2 linked regions of the Gloeocapsopsis sp. IPPAS B-1203 genome follow. The protein of the gene in region 2 interacts with the protein of the main gene of each other region in a pairwise test. Links are inferred from orthologs where the notes say so. Each region holds a gene or a part of one and is shown on either strand. Other genes may lie near its edges.

What was found.
Region 1: the proteins of pcrA (region 2) and lpdA interact in binary tests that used the Escherichia coli proteins (3 or more experiments, as listed by UniProt). The link is inferred for Gloeocapsopsis sp. IPPAS B-1203 from one-to-one orthologs.

What each region holds. Positions count from the first base shown.
Region 1 is NZ_PEIG01000019.1:27,281-43,140, reverse strand. The notes cover bases 8,555-11,469. They hold lpdA (dihydrolipoyl dehydrogenase), read right to left. Parts: upstream 10,769-11,469; coding sequence 9,341-10,768; downstream 8,555-9,340. Other genes in these bases: CSQ79_RS27175 (hypothetical protein), read right to left, coding at 11,121-11,321; CSQ79_RS28465 (hypothetical protein), read left to right, coding at 10,897-11,022; trpC (indole-3-glycerol phosphate synthase TrpC), read right to left, coding at 8,555-9,203. Also shown: CSQ79_RS24160 (NAD(+) kinase), read left to right, coding at 218-1,138; response regulator transcription factor NblR, read left to right, coding at 1,248-1,943; CSQ79_RS24150 (DUF192 domain-containing protein), read left to right, coding at 2,051-2,557; CSQ79_RS24145 (DUF2949 domain-containing protein), read left to right, coding at 3,087-3,284; CSQ79_RS24140 (pyridoxal-phosphate-dependent aminotransferase family protein), read right to left, coding at 3,613-4,767; CSQ79_RS24135 (hypothetical protein), read right to left, coding at 4,940-5,572; CSQ79_RS24130 (TetR/AcrR family transcriptional regulator), read left to right, coding at 5,786-6,385; CSQ79_RS24125 (NAD-dependent epimerase/dehydratase family protein), read left to right, coding at 6,498-7,487; CSQ79_RS24120 (SRPBCC domain-containing protein), read left to right, coding at 7,505-7,939; CSQ79_RS24115 (DUF5340 domain-containing protein), read right to left, coding at 8,013-8,237; more of trpC, read right to left, coding at 8,316-8,554; CSQ79_RS24100 (EAL domain-containing protein), read right to left, coding at 11,584-14,322; CSQ79_RS24095 (CsbD family protein), read left to right, coding at 14,668-14,856; CSQ79_RS24090 (MOSC domain-containing protein), read right to left, coding at 14,912-15,685; CSQ79_RS24085 (hypothetical protein), read left to right, coding at 15,818-15,860. UniProt on the Escherichia coli protein: Lipoamide dehydrogenase is a component of the glycine cleavage system as well as of the alpha-ketoacid dehydrogenase complexes.
Region 2 is NZ_PEIG01000002.1:557,136-573,115, forward strand. The notes cover bases 7,495-10,529. They hold pcrA (DNA helicase PcrA), read right to left. Parts: upstream 10,172-10,529; coding sequence 7,817-10,171; downstream 7,495-7,816. Other genes in these bases: truB (tRNA pseudouridine(55) synthase TruB), read right to left, coding at 7,495-7,507; CSQ79_RS06030 (DUF433 domain-containing protein), read left to right, coding at 7,533-7,763. Also shown: CSQ79_RS05980 (M67 family metallopeptidase), read right to left, coding at 67-531; CSQ79_RS05985 (ABC transporter ATP-binding protein), read right to left, coding at 564-1,295; CSQ79_RS05990 (ferredoxin family protein), read right to left, coding at 1,444-1,668; CSQ79_RS05995 (ATP phosphoribosyltransferase regulatory subunit), read right to left, coding at 2,194-3,459; CSQ79_RS06000 (J domain-containing protein), read right to left, coding at 3,459-4,382; CSQ79_RS06005 (inositol monophosphatase family protein), read right to left, coding at 4,568-5,422; CSQ79_RS06010 (thermonuclease family protein), read right to left, coding at 5,401-5,979; CSQ79_RS06015 (2Fe-2S iron-sulfur cluster-binding protein), read right to left, coding at 6,083-6,451; more of truB, read right to left, coding at 6,620-7,494; CSQ79_RS06040 (nuclear transport factor 2 family protein), read left to right, coding at 10,530-11,201; CSQ79_RS06045 (calcium-binding protein), read right to left, coding at 11,392-14,487; folP (dihydropteroate synthase), read right to left, coding at 14,636-15,463; tpiA (triose-phosphate isomerase), read right to left, coding at 15,485-15,980. UniProt on the Escherichia coli protein: A helicase with DNA-dependent ATPase activity. Unwinds DNA duplexes with 3'-5' polarity. Translocates on single-stranded DNA with 3'-5' polarity. Initiates unwinding more efficiently from a nicked substrate than double-stranded DNA.

The sequences.
Region 1 (15,860 bases), on a different replicon or contig from region 2:
TAGTAGCTAGTGCGTGAATTTTGAATTGAAGTATTTTCTTAGCTCAACACTTCACTAGTTAACATTCATAACTCTCTTAAACTCAAAACTCAAAACGTGCTAACGCACCGCTACGCTAACAAAACTCAAAACTCTCTCCAAAAAACACTCGCCTGTTGAGCAAAAATGTGCAACGATCTAGCTAATAGTAAGCATTGCGGAAATCTGGACTTGTAGCGTGCCGAAAGCAGGCATTATTTACAATGACGTTAAGCCGATCGCCAGTCGTGTTGCTAACGAACTCAAAGACAAGCTGATGGCAGCGGGTTGGGAAGTTTGTGTCACAACTGGTATCGGAGGAATTTTGGGTTACTCGAACCCAGAAAGTCCGGTGTGTCATACACCGATCGATGGTCTCACACCACCTGGTTTTGATAGGGACATGAAGTTTGCCATAGTCTTAGGAGGCGATGGCACAGTCTTAGCGGCTTCCCGCCAAGCAGCACCTTGTGGCATTCCCTTATTGACGGTAAATACAGGACATATGGGATTTTTAACTGAAGCCTATGTCAATCAATTACCGTTAGTCATGGAACAAGTCATGGCAGGTAAATATGAGATTGAAGAACGAGCGATGTTAGCCGTTAAGGTTTTGCGTCGTGGAGATTCAGTTTTGTGGGAAGCTTTATGTTTGAATGAGATGGTTTTGCACCGCGAACCATTGACGTGTATGTGTCATTTTGAAATTGCTGTAGGACGTCACGCTCCAGTAGACATTGCAGCGGATGGCGTCATTGTTTCAACTCCGACAGGCTCAACTGCGTACTCATTGAGTGCAGGAGGACCTGTGGTCACGCCAGGAGTTCCTGTGTTACAGCTTGTCCCAATTTGTCCACATTCGCTAGCTTCGCGGGCGCTTGTCTTTGCCGACACTGAAATGGTCACAATTTCGAGTGCCAGTACAGATCGGTTAGTCATGGTGGTAGATGGTAACGCTGGATGCTACGTTTTCCCAGAAGATCAGGTGCATTTAGTGCGATCGCAATACTCAGCACGATTTATCAGGCTGCAATCACCAGAGTTCTTCCGCATTTTACGTGAAAAGCTGGGTTGGGGACTGCCTCATATTGCTAAACCGACTTCGGTAGAATTGCCCTAGGAGTAGGCAATCCTCATCAGGTTATGAATATAATTAAGTATTCATGCTTATCACTATGTGATAACCAAGTTATGAGTAAATGCAATCCTTCATTAGCGGATAGCGGCTTATGAGTATAGCAGAGGCTGAACGCAACCCTTGTGTTTTAGTTGTCGAAACTGACGAGACTTTAGCAGGACAAGTGAGCCTTGACTTACAAGAATCAGGCTATGAAGCAGTGATCGCGCCTGACGTTTACAGCGGTATGCAATACTCGCAGGAAATACAGCCTGCTTTGATTGTTGTTGATCGCATGCTTGCCGGAGAGTCGGGGCTAGAGTTATGCATTCATTTGCGTAAAGCTGGAGCGCGGGTACCAGTTTTAGTCTTAATGGCAAGAGATACAGTTGACGATCGCATAGCTTGTTTAGAAGCAGGAGCTGATGATTATTTTCTCAAGCCCTACCGTTCCGAAGAATTTCTCCAAAGAGTGCGTCTGTATTTACAACCCGAAACAGGAGTAGCTGAACAATTACGTTTTGGCGATCTCGTTTTGGATTTAGCAACGCGCCGAGCAATTCGCCACGGCAAAGCGCTTGATTTGACAATGAAGGAGTTTGAACTGCTCAAGTTCCTGATGGAACATCCGCGTGAGGTCTTAACCCGCGAACAAATTCTCGAAAATGTTTGGGGTTATGATTTCATGGGCGAATCAAATGTCATTGAAGTTTATATTCGTTATTTACGCCTCAAGATAGAAGACGAAAGTCAAAAACGCTTGATTCAAACTGTGCGGGGTGTAGGCTACGTTTTGCGAGAATCATAGAAAGTAGTGAGTTGCTAGTAAAATGTGAAAGGCTAGCTGTGTTAGGGAACTCTGAGCAGACAGAGCCACTCAAAAGCTATAAAAGTAAAGATTGGAGTCGATAAATAGTGAGTTGTGGTTCTGCTGTTATCGGAATTGTTTTAGGAACTTTCATGCTGGGATGTTCAACACCAACACCAGCTGTATCGCCAACAGTTACACCTGTGGCACAACAATCAGTGAATGCTGCTCAAAACCTGCCCATTGCTGCTGTAACGACAATCGCTGGGCGTAAAATTAGTCTGGAAGTAGCGCGGACACCAACAGAACAAGCAACAGGATTAATGCACCGTGATACAATAGCCGACGATCGCGGAATGCTATTTGTTTTTGAACCTGCCCGACCTGTAGGCTTTTGGATGAAAAATGTCCGGTTTCCGCTGGATATGATTTTCCTGGAAAATGGACAAGTTAAAGCGATCGCACCTGCTGTTCCTCCTTGTCAATCAGAACCATGTCCGACTTATGGTCCTGAAACACCCGTTAATCAAGTCATTGAACTGCGAGGGGGACGCGCTGCTGAACTAGGAATTCGCGTAGGCGATCGCCTAGATATTCAATTTTTAGACTCATAAAACCTACTTTAGGAATTTTCTTTAGCACATCGTTGGCAACAACGGGGAAAATTCCCTATAAAAGTTGTGGTGTTTTTATCTTGGTTAGGGTAACATTTGATAAATTTGATAGAAAAACAGAATTATTTGCGCGATCGCTTTTCTATAGTAAAAGGTTACAGCTTAAAAAAAATAAATTTGTATGACTCAAAGCTGGGATCAGTCTTTTGGAAGAGCAAAATTCAACCAATAACTCTTCCTTGTTGTAGGTGAATAATATTACTGCACTAGAGTAAAAATAGTTTTAATAAATTTTACTTTTTTGGCAACAAACTGATGTATATTGGCAAGTTGCGCTAAAATTCTAGTCCGCATAGTGTTGCACTCATAACAAGTGAAGGAAACTCGCAAAATTCAGTTTCACACTCAACTAGAGTCAGCAATCCAATAATGACTTTGGGACAGCGAAAAAACTGGCTAGCAAATACTAGTTCCTCATATGTCAAATAGCTCAAACTTAAATTTATTGACAATAGAAAGTGAAAAACCGATGTCACCCACAAACTACTCTAAATTTATTGACTTTCTCCAAAAGGATTTATCGATATCTGCTGCTTCTATTGATGTAGCTTTGCGCCATCGCGAACAAAACCCAGGTCCACTGCCGATGATTCTTTGGCAATATGGCTTAGTGACATTAGATCAACTCAATCAAATCTACGACTGGTTGGAAAGTGCAATAGTATAAGCCTACAGATAGATGACATGCCAAAAGTTAGCTCGTCTATGTCAAGACACATAAATTGTGTGTAGGCAATAGTCAAAGGAGATCAACAATGTATTGGCAACAAAAATGGAGCGGGTAATAACCCGCTCTTTTGATTTCATAACTTACACTATTAAGACTGCGTACGCGAATTGGTAAAAGCTGGATGAGTCATGAAGTGTTGAGTTCAAGAGAGTTATGAGTTCTCAGTTTTGAGTGTTGAGTTTAGGAAAATTTAATTCAAAACGTGCTAAGGCACCGCTACGCTAACGCGCATTCAAAACCAATCCCTCGCTCCTGGCTCCTAACTCTACGAATGAGCAAAAATCTTCGCAGCTGCTGCAACACCAGCCCCAGGAGTAAAGTTTTCATAACCAAGTTCGTGCAAAGCAACTTCTAGCGATGAAATAGCACTGAGAATATCGCGATCGCTCACAAAGCCCAAATGCCCAATCCGGAAGATTTTATTACTTAAGTGATCTTGCCCACCAGCTAAAGCAATATCAAAACGTTTTTTCATAATTGCTCGCACCTGATCTGCTTCAATTCCTTGAGGTGCGACTGCAGTAATTGCCGGACTGCCACAATCATCACTCACAAATAAAGGCAAGTTCAAGCCTTTTATACCAGCACGGGTTGCACTCATGAGCCTTTGATGACGCGCAAAGATGGCTTCTAATCCTTCTTGTTTCATCATCCGCAGTGTAGCGTGTAAAGCCACAATTAAATTAACTGGCGGTGTAAAAGGAGTTGTTTTTTTTGCAGTTGCTTTGCGATATTTACCTAAATCGAGGTAGTAGCGGGGTAACTTCGCCGTTTTATAAGCCTCCCATGCTTTAGGGCTAACAGCAACGATTCCTAGTCCTGGAGGAATCATATAACCTTTTTGCGAACCAGAACCAACAACATCTAAACCCCAAGCATCCATTGGTACATTAACTGCACCCAGGCTTGTCACTGCATCAACGATAATTAATGCTTCACCGTGGTTTTTAACGTGACGGTTAATTGTTTCTAAATCATTGAGTACGCCAGTTGATGTTTCGCTGTGGGTAACAACGACAGCTTTGATTTGTTTTTCTTTATCTGCTGCGAGTTTTTCTGCAAATGCTTGGGGATCGAGGGGTTGTCCCCACTCAGCAGTAATTCTTTCAACATTTAAGTTGTAAGCTTCACCAACTTCCGCCCAGCGTTCGCCAAACTTGCCGTTACAACCAACCAAAATGCGATCGCCTGGACTTAAAAAATTAATCATTCCAGCTTCTAGTGCACCTGTACCGCTGGTAGTCAGCATCATTACGTCGCTTTGGGTTTGGTGCAGCCACTTGAGGTTTTCTGTCACTTCCGCCAGCATATTGCTAAATTCACTGGTACGATGACCAATTGGGTGCTTGGCTAAAGCGAGTAGCGCTGCCTCTGGTACCGGTGTGGGACCAGGAATCATCAGCATCAGCTTGTCTTGCATTGTTGTCCTACTGTTGTGTGAAGAGTTAGGGGTTGATCTCAGATTGCACAAGTTGAAAAGCTTGTACAATTTTTAGGAAATTTTTTGATTATACCTGGAAAGTGCGATCGCTGATACATCTGTAGAGAGCAGAGGTGCAAGGGTGCTGAGGTGCGATTGTATGAGAATAAGGCTATTTTAGAAAAGGTGGTAAATCTACTTTAGATGAATGCTTTGCAGCTGCAGGTAACGTTGACACAACTTCTCGTGTTTGTTGTGTCATTAATTGCACTGTTGTTAGCAAATGAGTAAGTTCAAATAATCTTTCTGGGACAAGTCTTTCCAGCACTTCTTTAAGTTCGAGCGAAAGAGTCACACTTGCTAAGTATTGCTCTTTCCAATACTGAACAGCAGCTACATATTCACCAACTTGTTGCGATTGCTGGATAATTTGTTCTTGAAGTGCTACTGTTTGTTGCATGATTTGATGCGATCGCGCTTGTTGTAATTGCACTTGAGATTGCTGCTGTTGTACCAGTTGTTGTTGTAATTTGAGGATTGCTTGTTGTTGTACATTTGCTATCTCCTCGACGGCTGCTAGCTGCGCTTCTAGTAAATCCTGCGTTTTCAGCTTTCTTCTCAATTCTGCTAAGTACGTTAACGACTGTTCGAGGGCGCGTTCGAGTTGACTAATGCGCTCTAGTTGCTTTTGCTCAGTTTGATCGTCAGCATTACTTTGTCTAAATTTTGTCTTTTTTGTTGCGATCGCATGTAAGTTGCGATCGCGCTGATGTTCTAAATTGCTGGTAGTATTTTGCTGCAACACGGATTGTTCCTAGAATTGAGCATCTGTACAGGTAGCTGGACTTAACGGCTGCTAATCGATGCAGATTGAGCGAGGTGATTTGATTTTAGTCAATGTACTCGCTTTGAGAAATGTGCAGATTATACATTTGAGTAAAAAAATTAGTCTGACCTTGAGTACTCAGCACAAAGATAAAATGTGTTAGTTGTGGTGTGTTAGGTCTAACACTGATAAATGCAAGACGATCGCACTGTGCAAGAAACCCGTGCTCTAATTTTGACAACCGCAGAAGCTCATCTCCGACGCTATGGCTATGCACGGACAACAGTTAGTGAGATTGCGCGTGCTTGTGGAATGTCTCATGCGAATGTTTACCGTTTTTTTAAGGCTAAAGCCGATATTATTGATGCTGTGATTGAGCAATGGTTGCGTCAAACAGAAATTGCACTACAAGCGATCGCCACTCAGCAAATACCAGCTGTTGCCAAGCTTAAAGCTTATGTTTTGGAGTTGTATCGGATCAAACGCCAAGAATGTGCTACCGAACAAGAACTTTTTGAAACATTCACTACCATCCTTCAAGAGCATCGCACCGTTGTTGCACAACACATTCAAGCTATCCGCGCTATTCTCAAAGAGATTCTCCGTAGCGGAGTACAGACAGGAGAATTGCAGATTATTGATCTCGAACGCGCCACCAATGCAGTTTGGGATGCAACATTGAAATTTCACCATCCGCTGCTTGTCGTAGATACTATCGATGAACCTAGCGAAGAACAAGCTCAGACAATTCTTGACTTACTCATTGTTGCCTTGAAAATAGGTTGTATTTAGGTGCTTGTGACACATTTCAACTTTTGTCACTTGTCATAGCTATAGCATCATGTTATCGTTCATTTAATTAGTGACAGATTTCAATTTTTGTCATACGTTACAAGGAGCCACAATGAAAGTATTTGTGACTGGTGGTTCAGGGTTTGTCGGTCACTGTATGATTCAGATGTTGCGAGAACGTGGATATCAAGTTAAGGCGCTAGCTCGTTCAGAACAAGCAGCAAAACGGGTAAGTCATTTGGGCGCAGATGTGGTGCGTGGCGATCTACTCGATCAAGCAGTTATGACTGATGGAATGCGCGATTGCGAGATTGTCGTTCATGTTGCTGGCTTGCTGAGTACTTGGGGAAGCTATGCAACGTTTTATCAAGCTAATGTTGTCGGTACACAGCGGATAGCTGCTGCTAAAACTGCCAAAGTTGAGAAATTTGTCCAAGTAGGCGCAAGTGCAAGTGTGATGAACCATAAACCTCTTGGTCATGCAGATGAAGATTTTCCACTACAACAGCCTACTTTCTCTCCGTATATTGCCACCAAGAGCTTGGCAGAGCAACAAGTCACTGCTGCTAATCAACCAGGTTTTATGACAGCAGTTGTTCGCCCTGCTTGGATTTGGGGAACTGGAGATCGTGCTATCCCTCAATTGGCTCAAGCAGTACGGGCAGGTCAATTTATGTGGATTGATCGGGGCAATTATACATACACAACAACTCATGTAGCAAACGTATGTCATGGTGCAATTTTGGCAGCTGAGCGCAGTTCCGGCGGACAGGCATATTTTTTAGCAGATGACGATCTAGTGCAGTTTCGCGAGTGGGTCACAACACTGCTACAAATTGAAGGCGTAACACCAGGAAATCGCAGTATTCCTTATCGCTTAGCTTGGAAACTTGCTAGAATTGCGGAAACTTTTTGGCAAGTCACTCGCCGTCAGGATACGCCACCATTAACGCGAACAATGGTGCGGCTGATCGGTCAAGAATTAATATTGAGCGATCGCAAAGCACGTAGCGAACTAGGTTATACACCGATTGTCTCTCGTGTATCTGGGTTAGCAGAACTCGTGCGATCGCGCGATCAGATACTATCAACTTTTTCCTAGTTTTGAGGAGATTGATCGTGAAGCAGCTAACTACAAACATTGAGATTAATGCTTCTGCTAGCACTGTGTGGAATATCTTAACTGACTTTGATGAGTATCCCCAATGGAACCCGTTTATTCGTTCTGCGAGTGGTGAGGTGAAAAAAGGGGTGCGCCTAGAAGTGCAACTGCAACCACCAGGAGGAAACATAATCACGTTTCGACCTACAGTTTTGGTTGCTGAACCAGAACGAGAATTTCGTTGGTTAGGACAGTTATTTTTACCAGGAATCTTTAACGGAGAGCATTATTTTCAAATTGAGCCATTGGGAAGCGATCGCATTCGATTTATTCACGGTGAAATATTTTCTGGAATACTCGTTCCTTTTTTAGCAAAAAGTTTGGATACCAAAACTAAAATTGGTTTTGAAAAAATGAATCAAACACTCAAAGCACGCGCAGAAATTGGCTAGTTTGTTTTAATTAGTGATAAATTATACAACTGCTCACTTTATCATTGCCTGCTTTTTATGCTCACCAGGCATGCTACTGATGATTAAGTGACCACCGCGATTCAATCGTAATCTGTGACTGTTGACAACTTTCTTCTAGATGTTTTTGTTGCGCAGCGGCTTTACGCAGGGTAATAATTAGCTGATTCACCTGTTCGCGCAAAGTTGGATTTTGACTCACTGCGGACATGGTTTGTTGCTCTAATAACTGCAATAGAAGTTCATAGTGAATTGGGGAAGGAAGGGGAATTGTCTGCATAAAAATTAATTTTGGATTTTGAAGCGCTCTTTTTTATGTATACAGGTGTACTTTCATAGTCGAGAGCGCAACCGTTAATTACAAGGTGGTAAACAAAGCGGCGATTGCTGCTTGCGGATCGGGCTGTTTGACAAGGGATTCCCCAATTAGTACTGCTGCTGCACCTGCGGAGGATACTACTTTGAGGTCTGCTGGCGTATGCAGTCCTGACTCGCTGACAGCTAAGATATTGCGCGATCGCAATTCCTCTTTTCGTGCTTCTAGTAAAGTACAAGTTGTTTGTAAATCTACGGAAAAATCTGCAAGATTGCGATTATTTATACCAATTAATTGTACTCCATCAACAGCTAAAACGCGGTCTAGTTCTTCTAATGTATGAACTTCGACTAAGGCTATCATATGAAGCGCAGTTGCAATTTTGACAAAGTATTGTAAATCTTGATCGCTCAGAATTGCGGCAATTAACAGTACTGCATCTGCACCGCGAATCCGCGCCATGTACATTTGGTACGGATAGATAATAAAATCTTTGCACAAAAGTGGTAAATCTACGGCACTACGAATTAAGGCAAGATTGTTAAAACTGCCTTGAAAGAACTTTTCATCCGTTAATACCGAAAGACAACTTGCGCCTCCTTGAGTATAAGATTGCGCAATCGCGACAGGATCAAAATCTTCGCGAAAAACACCTTTACTTGGTGAAGCTTTTTTGACTTCAGCAATGAGTGCAGGTGTTGTCTTTCCTTGACGTAATGCACCAATAAAATCACGAGTTGGTGATGCTGCAAGTGCTTTGCGTTGAAGTTCGACTAAAGGAAGTTTTTCTCGTAGTTGCGCAACTTCAGTTTCTTTATGCCAGACAATCTTTTCTAAAATATTTTGTGGTTCAGCATTAGGAATAGCAACCTGATAGCGTAAGCTTCTTATATCAACCGATGTATTGGGCGATCGACGGCGAATTTGCATATTGGGTAATGGGTAACAGGTCATTGGTAATTGGTAATTGGTAATTGGTAACTGGTCATTGGGATAACTGGTCATTAGAACAATACTTAATTAAGAATCACCCATTACTTATTACCCATTACCGATTCGCATTTTACTCAAGCAATGGCGCGTTTGTAGGCTTCGTCCAGTACTTCAGATAGTGTGGGGTGGGCGTGGACGAGATGGGCTAAGGAGCGGACAGATTGACGGTTGGCGATCGCCGCAGAAGCTTCATGAATTAAGTCCGAAGCGTGCATTCCCATGATGTGGACTCCGAGAACTTCACCAGTGTCTTTGCGATAGACAACTTTGGCGATACCGTCGGCTTCACCTTCAGCCAAGGCTTTAGAATTACCTTTGAAATAAGTTCGTACTGCACCCACTTCAAATCCTTGTTCTTTACCCAGATCTTTTGCTGCAGTTTCTGTCATTCCTACATAGCTAATTTCAGGGTGCGTAAATGCGGCAGCAGGGATACTGCGATAATCAATTTCTTGGTGTCGCCCGCAAATATTTTCGACTGCTGTGATACCTTGGGCAGAAGCTGCATGAGCTAACATCATTTTGCCGTTAGCATCACCAATCGCCCATAAATGCGGTACAGGTTCACCCGCAGATAATACTGCCATGCGATCGTCTACAGGAATAAAGTTACGCCGATCGAGTTCGACACCAATAGATTCTAAGCCGAGGTTTTGCGTAACAGGGATGCGTCCGGTAGCAACTAAGCAAGCGTCTACTTCAATGACATCAACATCTTCTTTTGTTTTGAAGTTTGCTAGTTCAATTACTACAGGAGATCCAGGAATCACCCGCTTCGCGTAGATTCCTACATGGGTTTCAATATCGCGCGGTGTAATTAAGATGCGTTCAGCTAGTTTAGCAATATCGCGGTCAAATCCTGGCATGAGTTGGTCTAGGGCTTCAATCATCGTGATTTCACAACCTAGCGCAGAATAAACATCAGAAAACTCTAGCCCAATGTAGCCGCTACCAATAATTGCCACCCAGTCGGGAAGTGATTCTAGCTTGACACCTTGATCGCTTGTAAAGACCGTTTTGCCGTCTACTTCAATTCCTGGAGGAACAAAAGGGACAGAACCAGGAGAAAGGATAATATCTTTAGCTGTAACAATTTTTTCACCATTGTCAGTGGCGATCGTGACTTTCTGTTGTCCAGCTACTTTACCCCAGCCTCGAATGATATCAACGCCTAGACGTTTGAGGCTGTTTGTCAAGTCGCCTTGAATTTTGCTGACTAAGTTGTTTGCATGATTGGCGATCGCAGCACGGTCAAACTCAACATTTCCAACCTGAATTCCCAAGGCTTTCAGATGATGAGCATTGCGTAATTCTCGCACGCGACCGGCAGCAGCAAGTAGTGCTTTGGAAGGAATACAACCCCGATTGACACAAGTTCCACCCATATCTGCTGCTTCCACAATCGCGGTTTTCAATCCACAACTAACCGCGTGTAAAGCAGCACCATGTCCGCCAACTCCAGCGCCAATAATGACTAAATCGTAATCAAACTCCTGACTCACCGCAGGTCTCCTGTACTGGTGTGCGTTACTTTAACTTATTCTCAACTTGACCGAGCAATCTATGCAAGTCCTCATTACCCGAGGGAGTGCTTCTGAATAATTTTATAGTGAATGCAACCAGAGAGACTATGAAATCGAACGCATTGAATGTGGGTAGGCAAGATTATAGCACTCAGGGTTCAGGAGTAAAACCTAGTTGGGGCAGCATTTGTCGTTGCGTGCGGCGGAGGTTAGGGACGCGATCGCATTTATAAGATATGGAAAGCTAATTTCTGAACTGCAAGGTAAAATTTTCAGTCAAAATAGTAGCCTTTATTAAAAAGAAGGGGTTCAAGACCCCTCTTTTTTATCTTTACTTGTGTTCTGAGTATCTACTTTGCGAGTATCTTACTGCTGCTTCTGATGGCACGATTTTGTACCCTAACATATGATGGTCTCTGGCGACTTGTTCGGCTCTATCTCTGCTTTGATACATTAACGTATAATGCAGATGACCATGCCATTCTCCATAGACTCTGTTTTCATCATCTAATATCGAAAAGTGATTAGGCATCGTTACTTACTCCATTTGCAATAACGCCTATATTCTTTAAATTATCGTCTGCAAATGAACTGATGGCGGTAAATAATTATCAATGTATTTTGAAAATAATTGAAGATTGTATTCAATTAATCAATGAATTGTTAAGTAAGTTATACAATAATCTCAAAAAGTTTATTTTTAATTCTTAAGCTTAGCAAAATTCGCTGTGGAATAGTGACTAAAAGTATTGTCTTAGTGCATGCAGCTACATTTTAGTGGAGTAACCCTGACATTAGTCAGAGGAGATTTGTAAGCCATGTACGAGATCTAGTGGTTTTGGTTTAGCGACTCCGTAACCTTGGGCATAATCAACTGCAAGTACTCTCAACTTTGCTTGAATTGCTTCATTTTCAACAAACTCAGCAATCGTTTTGAGTTTCATCACAGTAGCAATACGGCTAATAGCTTCTACCATACTGTAAGCGATCGCATCTTCGACTATATCTTTAATCAAAGAGCCGTCGATTTTGAGATAATCTACTGGTAAGTTTTTCAAATATGCAAACGAAGACATCCCACTACCAAAATCATCTAAAGCAAAGTAGCAGCCAGTTTTTTTTAGTTTGCGAATGAATGACGCAGCTTTATTTAGATTTGCGATCGCTAGTGTTTCAGTAATTTCAAAGCAAATCCTTGATGGGAGAATTTGATAATATGTAAATTGTGTTTGAACAAAATCAATAAAACTTTCGTCGTTAATACTTGCTCCTGAAAGATTGACTGCATAAATTGTGCGATCGCTGTCAGCTTGTAACTGAGCCAAATAAGCAAACAGCGTAGAAATTACCCAGCGATCAATCAGATGCATTAAGTTATAGCGCTCAGCCGCTGGAATGAATGCCATTGGCAGTACAATTTGATCGTTCTCATCTTTTAGGCGCAATAAAATTTCACCGTGTTGTTGATTACTTGTATCTGTTAAGGAGGCAATCTCTTGATAGTATAAACAAAAGCGGTTGTCTTCTAGTGCTTTGGGAATTTGTGAAACCCATTGCATTTCACCTCGTTGCTGGGCTATTTCAAGATCGTTAGGTTGATAGATGTTGATTCGATTACGCCCTTTATTCTTAGCAGCATAACAAGCTGCGTCTGCAGCACTCAACACGCTAGCTAGATTGGGAGTATCTGCATTAATGGCAACGATTCCGATACTTGTAGTAACTGAAAAAATTCTTTCTTTCCATATAAAAGGAAATTCGCTAATTTGCTGTCGTAGTGCTTCCGCAATTCTTGTAGCTTGTTCTAAAGAACATTGATAAAAGATAATGCCAAATTCGTCACCTCCTAAACGCGCCAACACATCAGTTTTGCGTAATCTGTTTTGAAATAAAACACTGACTTGGCATAATAGGCGATCGCCAGCAAAATGACCGCAGGTATCATTAATAATTTTGAACTGATCTAAATCTAAGTAGCATAATGCATGCTGCGTACCTTCAGTTTTTGCACTTTCTAATACATGTGCCAAGCGTTGCTCAAATTCTCGGCGATTGACAAGTTCGGTTAAAGAATCGTGACTGGCTTGCCAAGACAAGCGTTTTTCGCTTTCTCGTAGTGCGTTCTCAACTTTCTTGCGTTCAGTGATATTTCGCACCACAATACAATAAGTATCTTTTTCATTGTATAAAATTTGAGTTGCACTTGCTTCAACATCAATTAAAGAAGTATCTTCACATAGATATTTGTATTCTCGCGTGAAGTTATAGTCTTTTGCTGAAATGTGCTCTAGATCAGCATTAATTAGGTCGCGATCGCCAACAACAATATCATAAAGTGTCAGTTGTAAAATTTCTGTATCAGAATAACCAAGTAAGTTTTGTAAGGCAATATTTGCCTCCAGCAAAACTTTAGTTTCCGCATCAATTAGAAATATTCCCTCAGAAGCTTGAGCAACAACAGCGCGATAACGTTCCTCTTGTTCTTGTCGCTCAAATCGTAAAAAGATTAGTCGTTCTAGTAACGGTAACGTCACCCCAGTAAAAACTAATCCAATTGATACTAATAAAAGCAAAAGATAAGATAGGCTAGTGATGCCTTGTTGGTAGATAATTCTGGGAGTTTCTACTTTTAAAAGTGCAACAGGTTTAGCTTCTACATCTGTTAAGAGAGCATAGCCTGCAACGACGCGATCGCAAATTGGACGCACAAAAATTCTATGATTTTTAAAAGATTCAGATAGTGCTGTTTGAAAATCTGGTGGTAATGTTTGATTAAGACTTCGTATTGTGATATTCAAGCGGCTTTTTGTCGCTAACGTTGCAACTTTTGTTTTGTCAAGATAGCGCCCAAAGACTAATGTTCCTCGAATTGGTTTTTCACCTCTACTATTGACAATAGGGCGCGAGGCTATGAGCATAGGACCTTGAGGTAAAGCAATGACTCCTATTAAACTACTGTTAGCTTTAGAGTGTTGTACTAAATTTTTATTGTTAATGATATAATGTTCTAATGATATAGGAATAGATGTTTTTTGATTTTTCTCTACATCGAACCCCACACTATAAATAATTTGATTTTTGTTATTTAGAAAGACTGCTGCATTAATTTGTAAATACTGCAGTGAATCTAAAGTTATATTAAGATTGATGTAATCTTGATTTCTATCTTGTACAAATCGATAAGTATCGTCCCATATTGCCCAATCTGCCAAGCGTAAACTAAACTCTTCTTGTGTTTGGGCAAAAGCATCTAAAAATCCCTCAACGTTTCGGTATGTTTCTTCGATTTCAACTTTTTCCAGACTGCTGAGCAACACAGTGGAAGCAGTAGTATATAAAATGGCTACTAGAGAAGTAATTGCACCACCAAATAACAGTCTTGTTTTCCACCGCAAGCCACAAGATTTACTTGTAGCCGAGGCAAACCAACTTTTTTTGATATTTTTTCGCGGCGTTTCTGTTTCATTGTGACGATTGTTCTGTTGAGGTGAGATCACCTTTGTTGTCTGAGAACGCCAGCGGCTTGAGGACATATTCTAACCTCAATCTTTCCATTCTATGAGTTCGCAAGATAAAGATTTGTTGTTTTTATTGTTCCCGTAGAATGACTGACGCAAGCTAATAATAAGTATTTGTTATAAAAAAAGCACAGTCGATAGTGTTTGCTATTTCTTATTGGTTAACGGTTAGTTGACTCAGCTTTTACGGAACACATCTATCTTACTTATATACGTATACGTAAAAATAGAAAAATCTGTATCAGATCATAGATATTTTTTACTGAAGTGTTAAAAATCTAACTAATGAGGGATGTAAAGTTTTAAAATTTACTTTAGTATATTTTTCTAATAAAATGAGGTAATGTCAAGGAGAAGCAAATGAGTATTGAAAATCGGGCAGAAGCAGTTGCTAAGAATGTAGAAGGAAAGCTTCAAGAAGCTGTGAGTGAAATTACAGGTAATACTAAAGATAAAGCAGAAGGTCAAGCAAAGCAAGAGGAAGCTGCAACTATCCACGCGATTGAAGATGCCAAAGATGCAATGAAGGATACAATTGACAAAGTATAAGTTCTACAAGAAAAAATGCCATCCAGCAAGCGTTTGTTTGCTGGTTTTGTTTTTTTTAATTAAGATTTAAAGGCTGCAAGCGATCGCCAACGGTTACTATACCGCTTGTAATGACTTTGGCAAGAACTCCTGTCTGCCTGTGATGAAAGTGTTGTTGTAATAGCGAAAGTAACGGTAAATCTTGCTCTCCTGTTTTAGGATTTACATCAATATTTAAACAGCGATTTATAGGGGCAGTAATTTCGATTTGTACAGAACCTAATTGAAACACTTGTCCTATCCAATCAAACTCTGCCCATGCTGGTATACCCTTAAAGACAATATTAGGACGAAAGCGTTGTATATCAACTGGCTGTCTAGCAATATCGCTTAATTGATCTAACGTTGCTTGATTAATTAGTGATACGTGTGCTGTGTGGCGATCGGGGTAACGAGTTTTTCCATCGTTTTCACCAACTAGCCGTAACGGCAATTTTAACTCGGTTGCAAGATAACCCGTAAAAAATACACTAATTAAGTTACGTTCCTCAGAATTTGTTTTGGCGATAAGTAACTCTTTACCTTTGTGTTTAATCGTTAATAATTCAGTTTTAAAATCGTAGTAACAATCCAAAGCTGCTAATCCAGGTAGATCGCATTGCATTGCAAAGTTGCGCTTTTGCATCCACGGGACAACATGAGAGTTGGATGATGCAGAAGTATCGTACATCAAAGCAAAAGCGCGATCGCCTAATACTCCATGTCCTGCTTGCAAGGTAACTTGAGTTTCGGCTTGCGGTGTTAGTCCTTTAACAGGATGAACGAATAACTGTGTAATAATACTTGACATTTCTTTTACAAATCTTTATGGTTAGCATCAATCTACGTTTTTGCCTAAATCTCTATCTCGCTACTCTTAACAGAGTACTGCTAAACCGTGTAAGCTTAATTTCGACTTCAAGAACTACAGTGGAGGGTCTAAATGAAGCGATCGTGGTTGCAAAGAATTAAACTACGGCAGATTG
Region 2 (15,980 bases):
TTTTCGATCCTATCCAAAGATAGCCTTTGGATGTTGGGATTTTTGTGGTTTTTAAAATAATGAAATTTAAACGAGTTCTACAACAATCATATTTTCTGACTGAAATTGATGATGCTCATCTAAACTCCAGTTTTGGACATCATCACATTCGCCATTTACCACGGAAACTATGATATATGAGTATTGCTGCCAAGCATAGATACGATCGCATTCTGAAGGAATTGCCGGATGATTCGGGTGTGAGTGATAGATTCCAATTATATCTAAATGGCGATCGCGTGCAGCTTTTTGCATTTTTAACATTTCTTGCGGTGCGATCGCATAGCGATCAATTTTGCCATGATTAGTAGAATTGTCTTCCCATTCAGGTGCTTCAGTGTTCCAAGTATTTTCCGTTGGGACAACTTCGACTACTAATTTTTCATCATCAACTGCTTTACCCAATAATAGACCACAGCATTCTTCTGGGTACGTGCTTTCGGCATGAGTACGGATAGCTTGTAGCTGTGGTGGAGAGAGACTTAATACCATATCGATATCTCGACTTAAAACTTAAAATCTTGCTAGTGGTGTTTACCTGCGCCGAGATAAAGTTCGCCAACTTTAGGATTGTTGAGTAATTCGCTACCTGAACCGGAAAAGCGATCGCGTCCTGTATCGAGTACATATCCGCGATGTGCCATTGCTAGTGCTTTACGTGCATTTTGTTCTACAAGGACAATTGCTGTCCCTCTTTTATTGATTTGTTGTATTTGCTCAAACACATTGTTGACTAACAACGGTGAAAGTGCTGCGCTGGGTTCATCTAATAGTAGTAAGCTAGGTTCTAGCATCAATGCCCTCCCCATTGCTAGCATTTGGCGTTCTCCTCCTGAAAGCGTTCCTGCTCTTTGACGGCGTCGATTTGCAAGTACAGGAAAAGTTGTGTAGATTTTCTCTTTTAAGTCACTCAAGGGCGTATTGCGGATAAAAGCCCCCATTTCTAAGTTTTCTTCTACACTCAATGAAGGAAATACATTTGCAATCTGCGGCACATAACACATCCCGCGCTGTACGATTTGATTTGATTTGAGTCCAGCAATGTTTTCGCTGTTAAAAGTGATTTTTCCACGCTGCGGAGTTAATAAACCAAATATAGTTTTTGCTAACGTTGATTTTCCTGCACCATTAGGACCGATAACTGCGACTAATTCTCCAGGGAAAATCCGAAAATTAATTCCTTGCAGGATGTCTAGGTCTTTGACGTAACCAGCCCAGACATCCTCAACTTCTAACAGAGGAGTCGTATCTTTCATCGTACGCGAACAGCAAAAAGAGGTGAAGTATGAATATTATCCTGCAACCTTGATCTTTTAGCTGCTTAGGCGATCGCTACGTTTAAATTAAGCAAGATTTATTAACCATCAAGAATTTTTCAGGTAAACCTCATATTTAAATATTTACTTAAGGAGTTTTTTGCAACTCTGGTCTTTCTTCAGGAACAATTGCAGCCTCAACAGGGCAAACCTGAATGCAAATACCACAGTCAATACAGGTAGCAAAATCAATCCAGTACCAGTCAGTACCCTTCATATTTTTTCCTGGTCCAGGGTGAATACAAGCAACAGGACAAGCATCAACACAGTCAGCAACTCCTTCACAAGTTTCTGTAACGATTGTATGCGGCATATTCTTCTCTCTTCTGCTTCTTGAACTAAGTCAATTAGAATGTTTTTTGATTCTAACAAAAAACTTTTATTTTAATTTTCGTGTCTATATTTCACCGTAAGAAATTCAACCGATGTATAAATATTTCTCTTTCATTTTTATTATATATATTGCCAATCAGCACAAACTCATCATCTATTTCTTAGGTGTGTTGCAATAGCTATTATTAGTTATTTAATATTTTTTTACTATTTGCTTTTTAGTTCAAAGCTAGAACTCTATACCGTAGTTAAATATATTAACTATCATAAATGGTGATCTGTAGAACCAGCAAGATGTCTACATCATACTTGAGATGCAATGATTTTACTAAATCAATATGATTTTGTTTGTAATTTAAAATATCATCAATTTGATTAATGATCAAAAAAATACGCTAACTTGCATTTCACTTAACAAGCTAGCTTCAAATACTATTATCTCAGCTAAAAAATCAACTTAAATATTTGATTACTCAAGGAAATAAAAGAAAATTACTAAGGATTCCTATTGCGAAGGAGATAGCAAACTTTTTATTGATGTTATTGACTCAATTGAGGGTAAACCTTCAGATTTTATCCAGGCAATTTGTTGAATGCGGCGGTGACGGGCGTACTCGCGAATTGTATCAGGATCAGAGTCGCCCAAATTCATTTCTACCCTCACAAGATGTTGGGAAGCGCGTAATTTGGCGGCATAGGCGAATGCAGCAGTATAAGCTTGAGGTGTTTCGGGAACAACCAACCAATTGCTCGTAGGGGTGGCATGGGGAAGTTGTTGTGAAGGAAGTAACACCTGGTGTAAATCTTCGATATTAAGAGAAAATCCAATACCTGAAACCGTTTCTGCTTGGGGGTGATACAGTCCTAGGAGTTGATCGTAACGTCCACCTTGCCCAATAATCCGCGCTGGATAAGTAGTATTGCTGACAACTTTAAAGACAATACCCGTATAGTAATCAAAAGTTTGGATCAAACTTAAGTCTAAGATAATTGGCGAAGATGTTGTAGATTGAGAGGACGATACGGGAAAGCACTCATTTAATAAAGCAATTAATGATTTCAGACGGTTAAGCGCCTCAGCTTGAGGAGTTTCTAAATCCAGCGAAGCAATTTTTTGTAAGACATCAGCCGGATGTCCCCGCAAGTCAAGCATCATTAGCGCGCGATCGCATTCTTCCTGACTGAGGGGCAAGGTTTCTAAAGTTATGCGATCGAGGTGGGCGATCGCATAGCGGACTTGTTCGCGCAAATTCGCCGGAAATGTTGACAATAGCGATCGCGCAATTCCAGCTTCGCCTAAGATCAGACACCAGTTATTTAAACTCAGTTCTTGCATGCACTCAGCAAGTAACAGGAGGATTTCTGCATCAGCTAGCCAACCTTGGGCACCGAGTAATTCCACACCTGCTTGATAAAACTCTTGTTGCTGATTGTGGTGAGTGCTAGATGCACGGCGAAAGACATTAGCATTGTAATAGAGGCGTTGAGGATACAACGCTCCTGCCATGCGGGTCACTGCTGTACGGGCAATCGATGCGGTCAGTTCTGGACGTAGTCCGATTTCTCCTTCATCAGATTGTAGCTGAATCAGTTGCGATCGCTGCACCGCACCACCTGCCATCAGGGTATCCAAGTGTTCTAGAGTTGATGTGATAATCCGGTGATAGCCCCAGCGGTGAAATACCTGCTGTAATCGTTCCTCGATCCAACGTTTTTGTGCTACGTCTAGGGGCAATAAATCCCGTGCCCCAGCTGGCGACTGATATACCATTACTTTTTCTTCCCGCCAAATAATCCACCAAACAATCCACTACCTCCAGAAGTATTTGTGCCTTGAGTCGGCTGCGATGCACCTGCAGGCTTAGTACCCGTTTTTTGCGTTGCTTGATCTAAGAATCTCTTGGCTTTGAGTGCCATTTGTTCTTGCGGATTCAACTGCAATGCTTTATTAATATGAACCTTAGCCATAGTGACTTGATTTTGCTTTAAATACAATACACCCATCAAGCTATGGCAGCTGCTGTTGTTTGGTTCTAACTTCAACGCATCTTGTAACTCAATCCTAGCTTGGGCAAAATTGTTGTTTTCCATAAAAGCTTGCGCGCGGCGATAATATTGCTCAACCACGCTAATAGACTGAGGCATTGGTGCTGGCTGTGGTGTTTCTCTTAGATTGTTACTATTGCGCGCAACCGGTGTAGGGGACGGCAAGCTACTAGCGCCTTTGCGCATTAAGTAAACTAAATTCAATTCGCTAATCAGCCCAATAATATCTGAAACTTGCTCTAAGTTTTCATATTGCTTCGCTGCTAGCTGCTGAAGGGACTTTTGATAAAAATGTTCTAGATTACTTGCTTGGGCTAACTCTTGCGAGAGTTTAGATTTTAGTTTAATTGTACTTGCTTCTTGTGCCAGACGCTTACTCATTTCTCGTAAAACGACAAGATATTCGGCACGGTTACGTTCTTTAGAGAATTGTTCGTAAGCAGGATTGACAGTTTTAGATAATAATTGGCTGGCACGTTGTTTTTCTTCTAGAGTTGTCGCCGCACAACTATCAGGATGTAGACGACGGGCTATTTGCAGATAGCGTTTGCGGATTTGATTAAAATCTGCATCGACAGGAATGCCTAGAACTGCATGGTGGTCAATTAAATCATATTGAAATAAGCCACGGTCGATTTTAAATGACATAGAACCTGGTGCCACCTGCAAAGCCTATAAGTTGTTTCTAGTGTACTTCGCCATCTCTCTCAAGTTATGGATTCATAACCATTAGCTAGAAGTGCGATCGCTTTTGTTAGATCATCTCCGGTTGAGATTGCTAATCAGTATTGCGATCAGCAGTTGGTTGCTAGTTGCTAGTTACTAGTCACCTCTTACTCCTCACATCTATTATTCCCTGAAAAAGGGATTGAACGAACGTGCATTAATTCATTACTTAGGGCTGCGTGGAGGTAGCCGTTCGTTGCTAAAATTCGCCCCGATGCCATATCAAACGGACTCGCATCGTATGCACTGACTTTTCCACCAGCTTCTTCGAGTAAAACAATTCCCGCCGTGATATCCCACGGCGAAAGTCCGCGTTCCCAATAACCATCCAAGCGCCCACACGCAACATAGGCTAAATCAAGTGCGGCAGAACCACTACGGCGCACGCCTTGGGTAAGATGTGTTAAATGGCAAAATTCTGCATAGTTGTTGTCTGGAGTTTCGCGGCGATCGTAGGCAAAGCCTGTCACTAATAGACTCTTACTCAGTTCATTAGTTTGGGAAACTTGAATCGGGCGGCGATCGCGCGTCGCGCCTAATCCTCTACCCGCGCGAAATAACTCCTGATGAAAAGGATCAAAAATGACACCAACTTGAGGAACATCCGCAACAAGTAACCCAATCGACACTGCAAAACTAGGGTATTGGTGGGCAAAGTTAGTTGTACCATCCAAGGGATCGATTACCCAAAGATACTCGCTTTGGGAATTTCCAACATTTCCCGATTCTTCTGCCAAAATTCCATGCTGTGGTAGGTGACGCTGTAGCACATCTAAAATGACGGCTTCGGAAGCTTTATCAGCTTGGGTAACTAAATCTCCAGGGCGTCCTTTTTCAACAACGCCATCTAATACCCCATAGTAGCTTTGGACAACCGCACCAGCAGCTAGCGCTGCTTCAGTCGCAATATCTAAATACGTTTGCAGTTCAGTAGTTGAAATCATGATTGACGAGATTGACATGGCAGCGACTGCGGAGGACACTGCTGCAATATTAGCTGACGGCGAAACTCTGCTGGAGTAAAACGCATTGGTTGAGAGGGATTCCAAATTCCCCGCCCCATGAGTCTAGCTGATTCTTGGGCACGATTTAGTTGTAGGGTGTACTTGTCATTGGGATTTCTCGCAACAGCGAGTACGTACCCCTGCGTCACTAACAATTCGTTTAACAACACTTTGTCATGCCAAACATAAGCTTGGTAGCGTCCAAAATCATCTTTTTCTTGCACGTCAAACTCTAGTAAAACAGTGTTACCTTGAACAATTTCTGCTAATTGTTGTTTTGCAGTTTGTCCCCACGGCTGCTGTTGTAGATCGGGTGCGTCTACTCCTATGAGGCGTACTCGTGAGTTAAAATTGCGTTGTTCCTCTAAGCCGATGACTTCCAATGTATTGCCACTTACTACCTGCGTGACTTTGACAATTTTGCCTTGCGGCGTAGTCTCTGGCTGACAACTTTGTATTAGCGTCAGTAATGGTATGAGAACAACAAACTTACTCACTAAAAGTTGGTGACGCATCATAATTCTTAGACACTAGCCACTTTGACTTGATGCTTTAGAACTGCAGCTTTCAAGGATAACACATCATAATTTCTAGCTACTAGCCACCAGTCACTAACCACTAATCTTCATCTAACGGTAAACCTGCCCGAACTTTTCCTCTACCAAAATAACGTCCAAATTGTAGTTCGTATACTTCATCTTCGTCTTGAGTTTCAACTTCTAAATCAGAAAGTGGATAGCTAACACATAGCAAAGCATAGCCTTTTGAGCGTAATTCGAGAGACAATCCCATTGCTTCGGGTTGATAAATTTCTCCAGAAAGCACTCGTACTGCACACGTTGTACAAGCACCATTGCGACAAGAAAATGGCAGTTCTACGCCTTGATTTTCGGCACTTTGAAGGATATAGCTGTCTTCAGGGACTTCTAGTGTATAGTTCTTGTCACGGGCGCGATCGCGAATCCGAATTTTGTAAAAACGAGTCATGAGCTAAAGGCAAAAATTAACTTCTTCTATTTTTACTGAATCTGGATTGTTTCGTTGTATAATTAGAATTTGTGACACCTGGAGAGGTGGCCGAGTGGTTGAAGGCGCAGCACTGGAAATGCTGTTTGGGGGTAACTTCAACGAGGGTTCGAATCCCTCCCTCTCCGTTTAAAAGACAATTTGTGGAATTAGCTTTTCTTCAGTATCTATTGAAGTTATGTAACCAATACCCAAGAAGCGATCGCCTTCCTCATAAATCTGCAAGGGTGAATTTAACGGTAAATCGGTAACATCATAAAGAATCTTTTGTCCTTGACACCATTTTTGGGCGATCGCGGTTGGTAAGATGACAGAATTAAGATGCTGTAAAGCTTGTGTAGGTGGAATTGGTTGAAAACTACCTTGTTGAATTTGAGATTCTAATTGCTCAAACGTTAAGCTATCTGCAATGTCAAAGCCACTGCTTTGCGTACGAATGAGTTTCGCTAAAGTTCCACCAGTTTGTAAGACTCTACCCAAATCGCGGGCGATCGCGCGAATATATGTTCCTGTACCACAAGCGATCGCCACATCAATTTCAGGAAAATCTCCAGATCGCCAGTCTAAAATTTCAATGTGGAAGACTTCTACACTCCGTAGAGGAATTTCAATGTTTTTCCCCGCGCGTGCAAGATCGTACAAACGTTTTCCCTGGACTTGAATGGCACTATAACGCGGCGGTATTTGGTCAATTTTGCCTTGAAATTGTTTTAGTGCAGTTGCAACTTGTTCTAGGCTTAAATCGGATACTGGCTGTGAGGTAATGACTTCCCCTTCGAGATCGTCTGTTGTTGTCGTGATTCCTAATTGAATTGTTGCTTTGTAGGCTTTATCTGACTGTAAAAACTGCAACAAGCGAGTCGCTTTTCCTAAAGCGATTGGTAAAACACCTGTAGCAGCAGGATCTAAAGTTCCACCATGTCCGACACGCTTCATTTGTACGAGTTTACGTACTCGCGCTACACAGTCGTGGGAAGTGAATCCAGCGGGCTTGTTTAAATTAAGAAAACCTTGCACAATCTATGAATAAAATTAAGACGCTATGAAACATTTAACAAGAATTACATTCAATCCTGGCGTGATGGGAGGTAAACCTTGTATTCGAGGCTTGCGCGTAACTGTGGGAATGCTGATTGGGTTGATAGCGTCAGGACATTCTACAGAAGAAATTTTAGAAGCTTATCCTTACTTAGAGGAAGGAGATTTACGTGAAGCTTTGGCGTATGCAGCTTGGCGTGTAGAGGAAGTCGATATACCACTCATTGTTCAGTAAGACTTCTCGCATGGATAAATCCCAACTTTACAGGGTAACTAGTGAAAATGTAGTTATTCTTCATTTACTCGTTGCAATTGCGCAATGCGAGGATCGATGATTTTTTGACCGAGAGTGGAAAATTTGATCGCGACAGATACTTTATTTCCTGAACCGAAAACGTGAGTGATTTCACCAACACCAAAAGTTTTGTGCAACACGCGATCGCCGACTTGCCAATTCTGTGGACTTGTATTGACAGGAGTTGTTGCTACTTGTCTACTTCGTGAAGCAATACTCGGTGGTTTTGTATAACTCTGACTTGCAAGTTGTTGATCTGCAAGCAATTCTTCGGGTAATTCTGTTAAAAACTGCGAACGAATTGCTGGTTCGCGCGAACCATAAAGACGGCGTTCCCGTGCATGAGAAAGATGCAGCAATTCTTGCGCGCGAGTAATTCCGACATAACACAAACGCCGTTCTTCTTCCAAAGCATCAGGATCGTCTAATGAGCGAAAATTAGGTAATAATCCTTGTTCCATCCCTACTAAGAAAACGACAGGAAACTCTAAGCCTTTAGCTGCGTGTAATGTTAGTAAGGAAACAGCTTTTTGTCCTTCTTTTAAATTATCTAAATCAGAATTTAATGCAGTACTTGCTAAAAAAGCTTCTAAAGAAGTATCCTCACTTTCTTCTTCAAATTGCACAACGGCATTGTAGAGTTCTTGCAAGTTTTGTAACCTGTCTAAACCTTCATCTGTACCTTGATTTCTTAAGTCTTGAATATAACCTGATTCTTCCATAATTGCTTGCACAATTACCGACGCAGGAGTGATATCTACTTGTTCTTGCCAGTGGCTGATTAACTGTGCAAAACTAGTTACACCTTTTACTGATCGCCCTGCTAAAGTCCCTGCTGATGTTTCATCACTAATAATTTCCCACACAGGAATGCTTAACTCTTGGGCAGCACTTACTAAAGCATCAATTGTGGCTTTACCAACACCACGACGTGGTGTATTAATGACTCGCAGTAAACTTACTGTATCTGCAGGATTAACAATTACACGTAGATAAGCCAGAATATCTTTGATTTCTTTGCGATCGTAAAACTTCAATCCGCCAACAATTGTGTAAGGAATACCCCAGCGTACTAAAGTATCTTCAAACGGTCGAGATTGTGCGTTAGTCCGGTAGAGAATGGCAAAGCTACCCCAATTAAAATCAGGATAACGTCGTTCTAAATTCCGAATTTGATTGATTACAAATTGCGATTCTGTAATTTCATCATCAGCTTTATATAAATAAATTTGTTCGCCAACTTCACGAGTAGGTTTGAGAACTTTATCGATGCGTTGAGTGTTGTTTTCGATCAATTCGTTGGCAGCTTGGAGAATATTTTCTCTAGAGCGATAGTTTTCTTCTAACTTCACCATTGTACGAGTATCAGCATCAGGCAATCCATCGCCGAAGTCAGACTGAAATTCTAGTAAAATTGTGAAATCTGCCATGCGGAAACTATAAATCGATTGATCCGCATCACCAACTACAAACACTGAACGATTGCGCCAATCCCAGTTGTGTTTATTGGTTTCTCCGTTGGTAACAAGTAACCGAATTAAATCATATTGAGTCCGGTTGGTATCTTGGTACTCATCAACTAATATATGTTGAAATTTACGATGCCAATAACCTAAAACTTGTTCGTTTTGTTGAAATAGTTGTACAGGAACCAGAATTAAATCGTCAAAATCTAAAGCATTGTTTTCGGCTAAAGCACTTTGATATTGACTGTAAACTTCAGCAATCACGCGCCCGCGATAATTAGGTTGTTGGCGTTCAAATTCTTGCGGTGTTAATCCTTGATTTTTGGCGTTACTGATTGCGTAGCGTACCGATCGCGGCTCAAATTTTTTGTCATCTAAATTGAGTTGTTTGGTGACTATTTGCTTGACAAGGGTTTGAGCATCTGATTCATCAAAAATTGAAAAATTACGATTCCAACGCCGTCCTTGTTCGTCTTGATATTTTTCGATATCGAATCGCAGAATACGGGAAAATAAGCTGTGGAAAGTACCGATCCACAAATCTTTGATAATGGTTTTGTATACGCGCGATCGCAAACTTGTTTGTTCGTGCGGTGCTAAAGCTTCTAAGGGTTTTCCGTAGTCTTGAAGTGCAATTTGTTCTGCAAACAGCTTCTGGATGCGTTCTTTCATCTCCCGCGCTGCTTTGTTAGTGAAGGTGACAGCCAGGATATTTTCAGGATCGACGCGGTGCTTCAAAATGAGATTGGCAATTCGGTAAGTCAGTGCTCGTGTTTTACCCGAACCTGCGCCAGCAACGACTAACATGGGACCGCAGAAATGTTCTACAGCTTGGCGTTGACTAGGATTGAGGTGACTGAGAAAGTCAATGGTTGTTGTCATGAGTGTAAGAAGTGCGATATCGCGCTTAAGGCTGTATAAAGATATATCCTGCCTGACCTATACTACAAAACTTATGATATCTTTGTAGCTTCCTAATTGAAGCATTGCCGCGATCTGATTACAATTTGCTGCTACAGAATTTGTATCGTTTAATATTGCTGCTTTCCAAATTGAAAATCTAGGTTGTAAATCTTTAGCAAACATTAAGCTCGCTGGAGTTCAGTAGTATTACTGTTATTATCTCCAAACCTAAAATAATCAATAGAGTTTTTCAGTAGATTTCGCATTCATTCACTATCTACAGTTTGATAGGCTCTATCACATTAAAACATTTCATCTAGCGTAACTAGTAACGATTATGGGAACATCAGATACACCTTTGTGGGTTCAAGATAGAGATACGGTGATTACTGAAGAAAGTAATGTTGAGTGGCGTTACGGAACACCACCAGATTATTCGCGTAACAATGCAGCACTCAAACAACAAAGTCAATACAATCATATCGAAGGCTCTTTAGAGGCGATTGTCCAAAACTTAGTGAGAACTTTTGAAATGGAAGCCTCCTTCAAAACGAACCCCCAACAGTGGTTATCAGTTGTCGCTGATAAGTTTCGGATGCGGACAAATACTGAACCAGAATATACTGCTGAGGACATTGTTGCTGCTGGAACTTACAACTTATTTTTAGGAGAATCGGATCGCTACAGCGCGAAAGCTGAAGATTTTGAATCGTCAGGAAGAATCTTTCATGAAGCATTTCCCAATGGTTTTTTATGGGAAGTGATTGAGGTACTAGCAGGACCACCCAATGTTACTTTTAAATGGCGTCATTGGGGAACTTTTAGTGGTGCATATAAAGAACATCAACCAACCGGAGAAGTTGTCGAAGTTGTTGGTATTAGTGTGGCACGGGTGTCTGATGATTTAAAAATTGAATCATTAGAACATTATTTTGATACCAATTCTTTCTTAGGAAAATTGACATCCGGTGAAAAAGCGATCGCCAACGGCTGTCCTTTTCATCAGTAAGTTTAAAGGTTTACACAGAAAAATAACCTGATTGAGAAATTATTTACTCAGATTCAACTTTAGTAGCGATCATTGATTGATTAACGAATTTAGCTGTGGATACCAAAATCCTAGCTACTGGCAGCAATGATGAGACAATTAAGCTTTGACATATCAAGAAAGGGGAAGTACCTGAAAATGCTTTTTGGAATTAGTTAATTGTTTGAGTAATATTCGTATCTATTAACAGCGTTGCTGCCCCACTTGTGTAGCAGTCGTACAGTGTTTTGTTGAATGTAGTTTGACCGCCAAATAACCATCCTTCCCCAGTGGAGGTGACGCGATCGCCTACGTTTCCTTTAACGATGAGTTGATTGCTAGTATCCGATAAGTTAAGCAAGTCAAGGCGTGTTAGCTTCAGACTATTATTACCTGTTCCTGTCAGATCAATTATTTCAAAACCCCGCAGTTGGCTACTAGTAGTTGTTGTTAAATCTATCGTGACCCCTGCAGTAAATACTGCTAAAGTATCTGTACCGCTACCACCGTCTAAACGACGGTCATTTTTACCAAAGCTCAGAATATCATCGCCTGCACCCCCATAAAGCACATCGCGACCTAAACCACCCCGCAGCGTGTCATTTCCCCTGCCACCAATTAAGATATCATCGCCCGCAGTACCAGTGAGGACGTCATTACCCGCAGTACCATTCTTGGTCACTTTGTGGCTAAAGTCTTTACCAAAAACAATATAACTTCTGCCATTTTCAACACCACCACCTCTAGGAGTACTCGTGATGATATCTGCAAAGCCATCACCATTGATGTCTCCCGCCGCACGGACTAACTCGTTACCACCCTCATATAAACCGTTAGCCTCTCCCTTGATAACAAAGCCATTGCGACCGTTAAGTGCCGATAAATTCAGCCGTGCGCTGAAGCTTTGAGTGCCAAATATCACGTAGGTATCATCAATCTTGTTTGGACTATAGTAATCGCCAAGATAAGAAGCTCGCACTAACAAATCGTCAAAGCCATCACCATTGATATCTCCTGCACTACCCACAGAAACACCTGAGAGATCGCTGGGATTAATGCCTGCGATCGCAAATCCGTTACTACCATTAAGATTAGCTACATCAATTTGTGCTGCAAAACCACCTGCTTTACCAAACACCACGTAGCTTTCTCCAGCTTCAGTTTTACCATTGGGGCTAGCAAAAGAAGCTCCAACAATCAAGTCAGTAAATCCATCACCATTGACATCACCTGCGTTACTGACTGAAATACCAAAACGGCTATTAGCAATTCCTTTGAGGGTAAAGCCATTGTTACCATTGAGATTAGCAACATTAACATTAGCATTCCAACCGCTGGCTTTGCCAAACACAACGTAGCTTTCTCCAGTCTGATTCTGACCAGCAAAGGGAGAACCGACAATTAAATCGGCGAATCCATCACCATTGATATCACCTGCACCGCTGACAGAGCTACCAAAAAAATTAAATGCATCATTTACTGTAAGAGCAAAGCCATTGCGCCCATTGAGATTGGCGACATTCACATTGGCATTCCAACCACTTGCTTTGCCAAACACTACATAGGTTTGTGTTGCATCCTCACCTGAACCAACGATCAAATCGCTAAACCCATCGCCGTTGATATCTCCCGCACTGCTGACAGAAAAGCTCGAAGCGCCATTGATGGTAAAGCCATTGCGACCATTGAGTTTAGTCAAGTCAAAATTGGGACTCCAGTCACTTGCTTTACCAAACACCACATAACTTCCCACCTGATCAGTGCCCAAAATCAAGTCGCTAAAACCATCACCGTTAATATCTCCCGCACTGCTAACCGAAAAACCTAAGTATTTAGATGAATTAATTTCCGGAATTTTAAAGCCATTACTACCATTGAGTTGAGTTAAGTCAAAATTGGCATTCCAACCTTCAGCTTTGCCAAATACCACATAGCTTTTTGAATTTCTCTTATAAAATGGATAACCGCTAATAGCTCCAATCACTATATCTGCAAAGCCATCACCGTTAATATCTCCTGCACTGCTGACAGAAAAGCCTAGGCGATCGTAATCCTCAAGTCCTCTAATAGTGAAGCCATTGCTACCGTTTAATTCAGATACATCAATGACATCAACAAAACTAGAGTATCGGAAATAACCAGCGTTGAGATTGAGTTTTGAGAAGTTACCTTGAATGATGGCGATCAGTTCATTAGATTTGCCATCGCTACGATATAGCGCTATTCCTCTAGGCATACCCTGCGGTGATGCGGCTAAAACATAGTCGGTAGGTTTGCCGTTCAGACGAATAATTTCGTTGTTTGGATTAAAATCGGTAATCAGGGCATAATCGTTAAGACCAGGAGTAGCAGGGTTGCGATCGTCGTAGAATACGTGAGTTGCATTACCCAGCAAGAACGTGTCCCTACCCAATCCGCCTGTTAGGACATCTTTTTCTCCTACTCCATTAGCTGTACCAACTAAGGTGTCATTGCCAGCACCACCATTGAGTAAGTCACTCCCTGCTCGACCTTCTAGGCGGTTATCATACACATCACCGTCGATGATGTTATTGAGACTGTTACCAGTACCATCAATACCTCTAGTACCTAGTCTCAACAAAGGTCCCGATAATTCTAGATTTTCTAAGTTATCACCTAAAGCATATGTTTCAAGTGTAATAACTTTATCTATGCCCGCGTTTGCAGCTTCAATAATAATATCTTCACTACTAATGTAGTAATTATCATCATTGTCCCCACCGTATAAAACATCTATGCCTTGATTGCCAAAAATAGTAGCGTAGGAAACCGCACCTATCAATAAATCATTCCCTGCACCACCGTAAAGCGTGTCGTTACCATCTTCGCCGTTGAGTGTATCATTTCCTGCACCACCATGCAGGATATTGTCAATTTCGTTCCCAATCATATAGTTGTTGAGATTATTGCCAATGCCTTCAACTGCTCTATTTGTGAGGCTCAGGTTTTCAAGGTTACGACCTAAAATATAGTTGCGTGCAGCGCGGACAGTATCAATGCCTGAATTAAAAGTTTCGTTAATTGTGTCGTTTGTACTATCAATAATATAGGTATCATCTCCCGCACCACCGTTGAGAATATCAATACCTAATTCACCATTAAGTGTGTCGTTTCCAAAACCGCCATTAAGTGTGTCATTACCTTCTAATCCAAGCAAGCTATCTTTTCCTGCATAACCAAAAATTGAATCTACGGCTAAAGTACCTATTAGTGTGTCGTTACCGATAGTTCCTCTAATAATTGCCATAGTTATCTCACCACTGCTTTATGTAAGTAATGTCTTTCTTGCCATCCTCTAGCGAGCACTATGTGTTTGTGCTTTGAGAGTAGAGTTAAACGTATGGCATAAACTGATGAAGTTTTTATTAAAGTTACCGGCATGCGCTAATTTGTACTCAAGTTCTCCACAGAACATCCGCAACGCGACAAACATCGTACATTTCTTGTACATCGTGGACTCGGAGGATATCTGCACCATTGGCTATAGCCGCACAACAAGCGGCTGCGGTTCCCCAAACTCGTGCTTTGGGTTCTGGCTGATTTAAGATATGTCCTAGAAAACTTTTCCGCGATGGTCCCACTAAAATGGGACAATTGAGCGCGCGAAATTTGGATAATTCACGAATGATTTCAATACTTTGGTTGTATTTTTTAGCAAAGCCAATACCAGGATCGATAATGATGCGATTTTGAGGAATTCCGGCGGCGATCGCCGCACTAATTCGACTTGCTAAAAACGCATAAATTTCCTCGATTAAATCATCGTATTCGATATACTGTTGCATCGTTTGTGGCGTACCGCGAATATGCATTAACACAATTGGTACACCAAGCTCAGCCACGGTTGGTAACATATCCGCATCAAAAGTTCCTCCAGAAATGTCATTAATGATATCTGCACCAGCAGTAACTGCAGCTTTAGCAACAGTTGCTCGTGTCGTATCAACAGAAATTGGGATAGAGATTTCTGGACGCAAAACTTGTAATACAGACAATACGCGCTCTCGTTCTTCTTCTGGTGAAACTTCTTCTGCACCTGGGCGCGTGGATTGTCCGCCGATATCAAGAATATCTGCACCAGCGGCGACTAAGTGCCGTGCTTGAGCTAACGCAGAAGGTGGGGTGTTAAACTCGCCACCATCACTAAAGCTGTCTGGCGTAACATTCAACACTCCCATTAAATAGGTACGCTTACCCCACTCAAACGAGTTTAAGGTTGCCATTGAGTTAACTCTGAGTCACCGCTACTGATAATTGACAATTCGGGCAAAACTACCTGGTTCTAAGCTTGCCCCGCCGACTAAAACACCGTCAATCTCTGGTTGTGCCATAATTTCATCAATATTGTTTGGCTTCACTGAACCACCGTATTGAATTGGCGTATCAGGATAACTTAACTGACTGCGAATTAACCCAATCACGCGGTTTGCTTCAGAGGCTTCGCACGTATCACCCGTTCCAATTGCCCAGATTGGTTCGTACGCAATGATCAGATTTTGCTGATCGACTTTCACCAGATCTTTTTCCAACTGCATCGAAATGAGTGCTTCGGTTTCACCCGCATCGCGTTGTTGCTTCGTTTCTCCTACACATAAAATTGGAGTCAAACCATGAGCTTGGGCTGCTATTAATCTTTTATTGACTGTTTCATCCGTCTCGCCAAAAAATTGTCGCCGTTCACTGTGACCAACGATCGCGTAACGTACGCCAATTTCTGTCAGCATAGGAGCCGCAATTTCA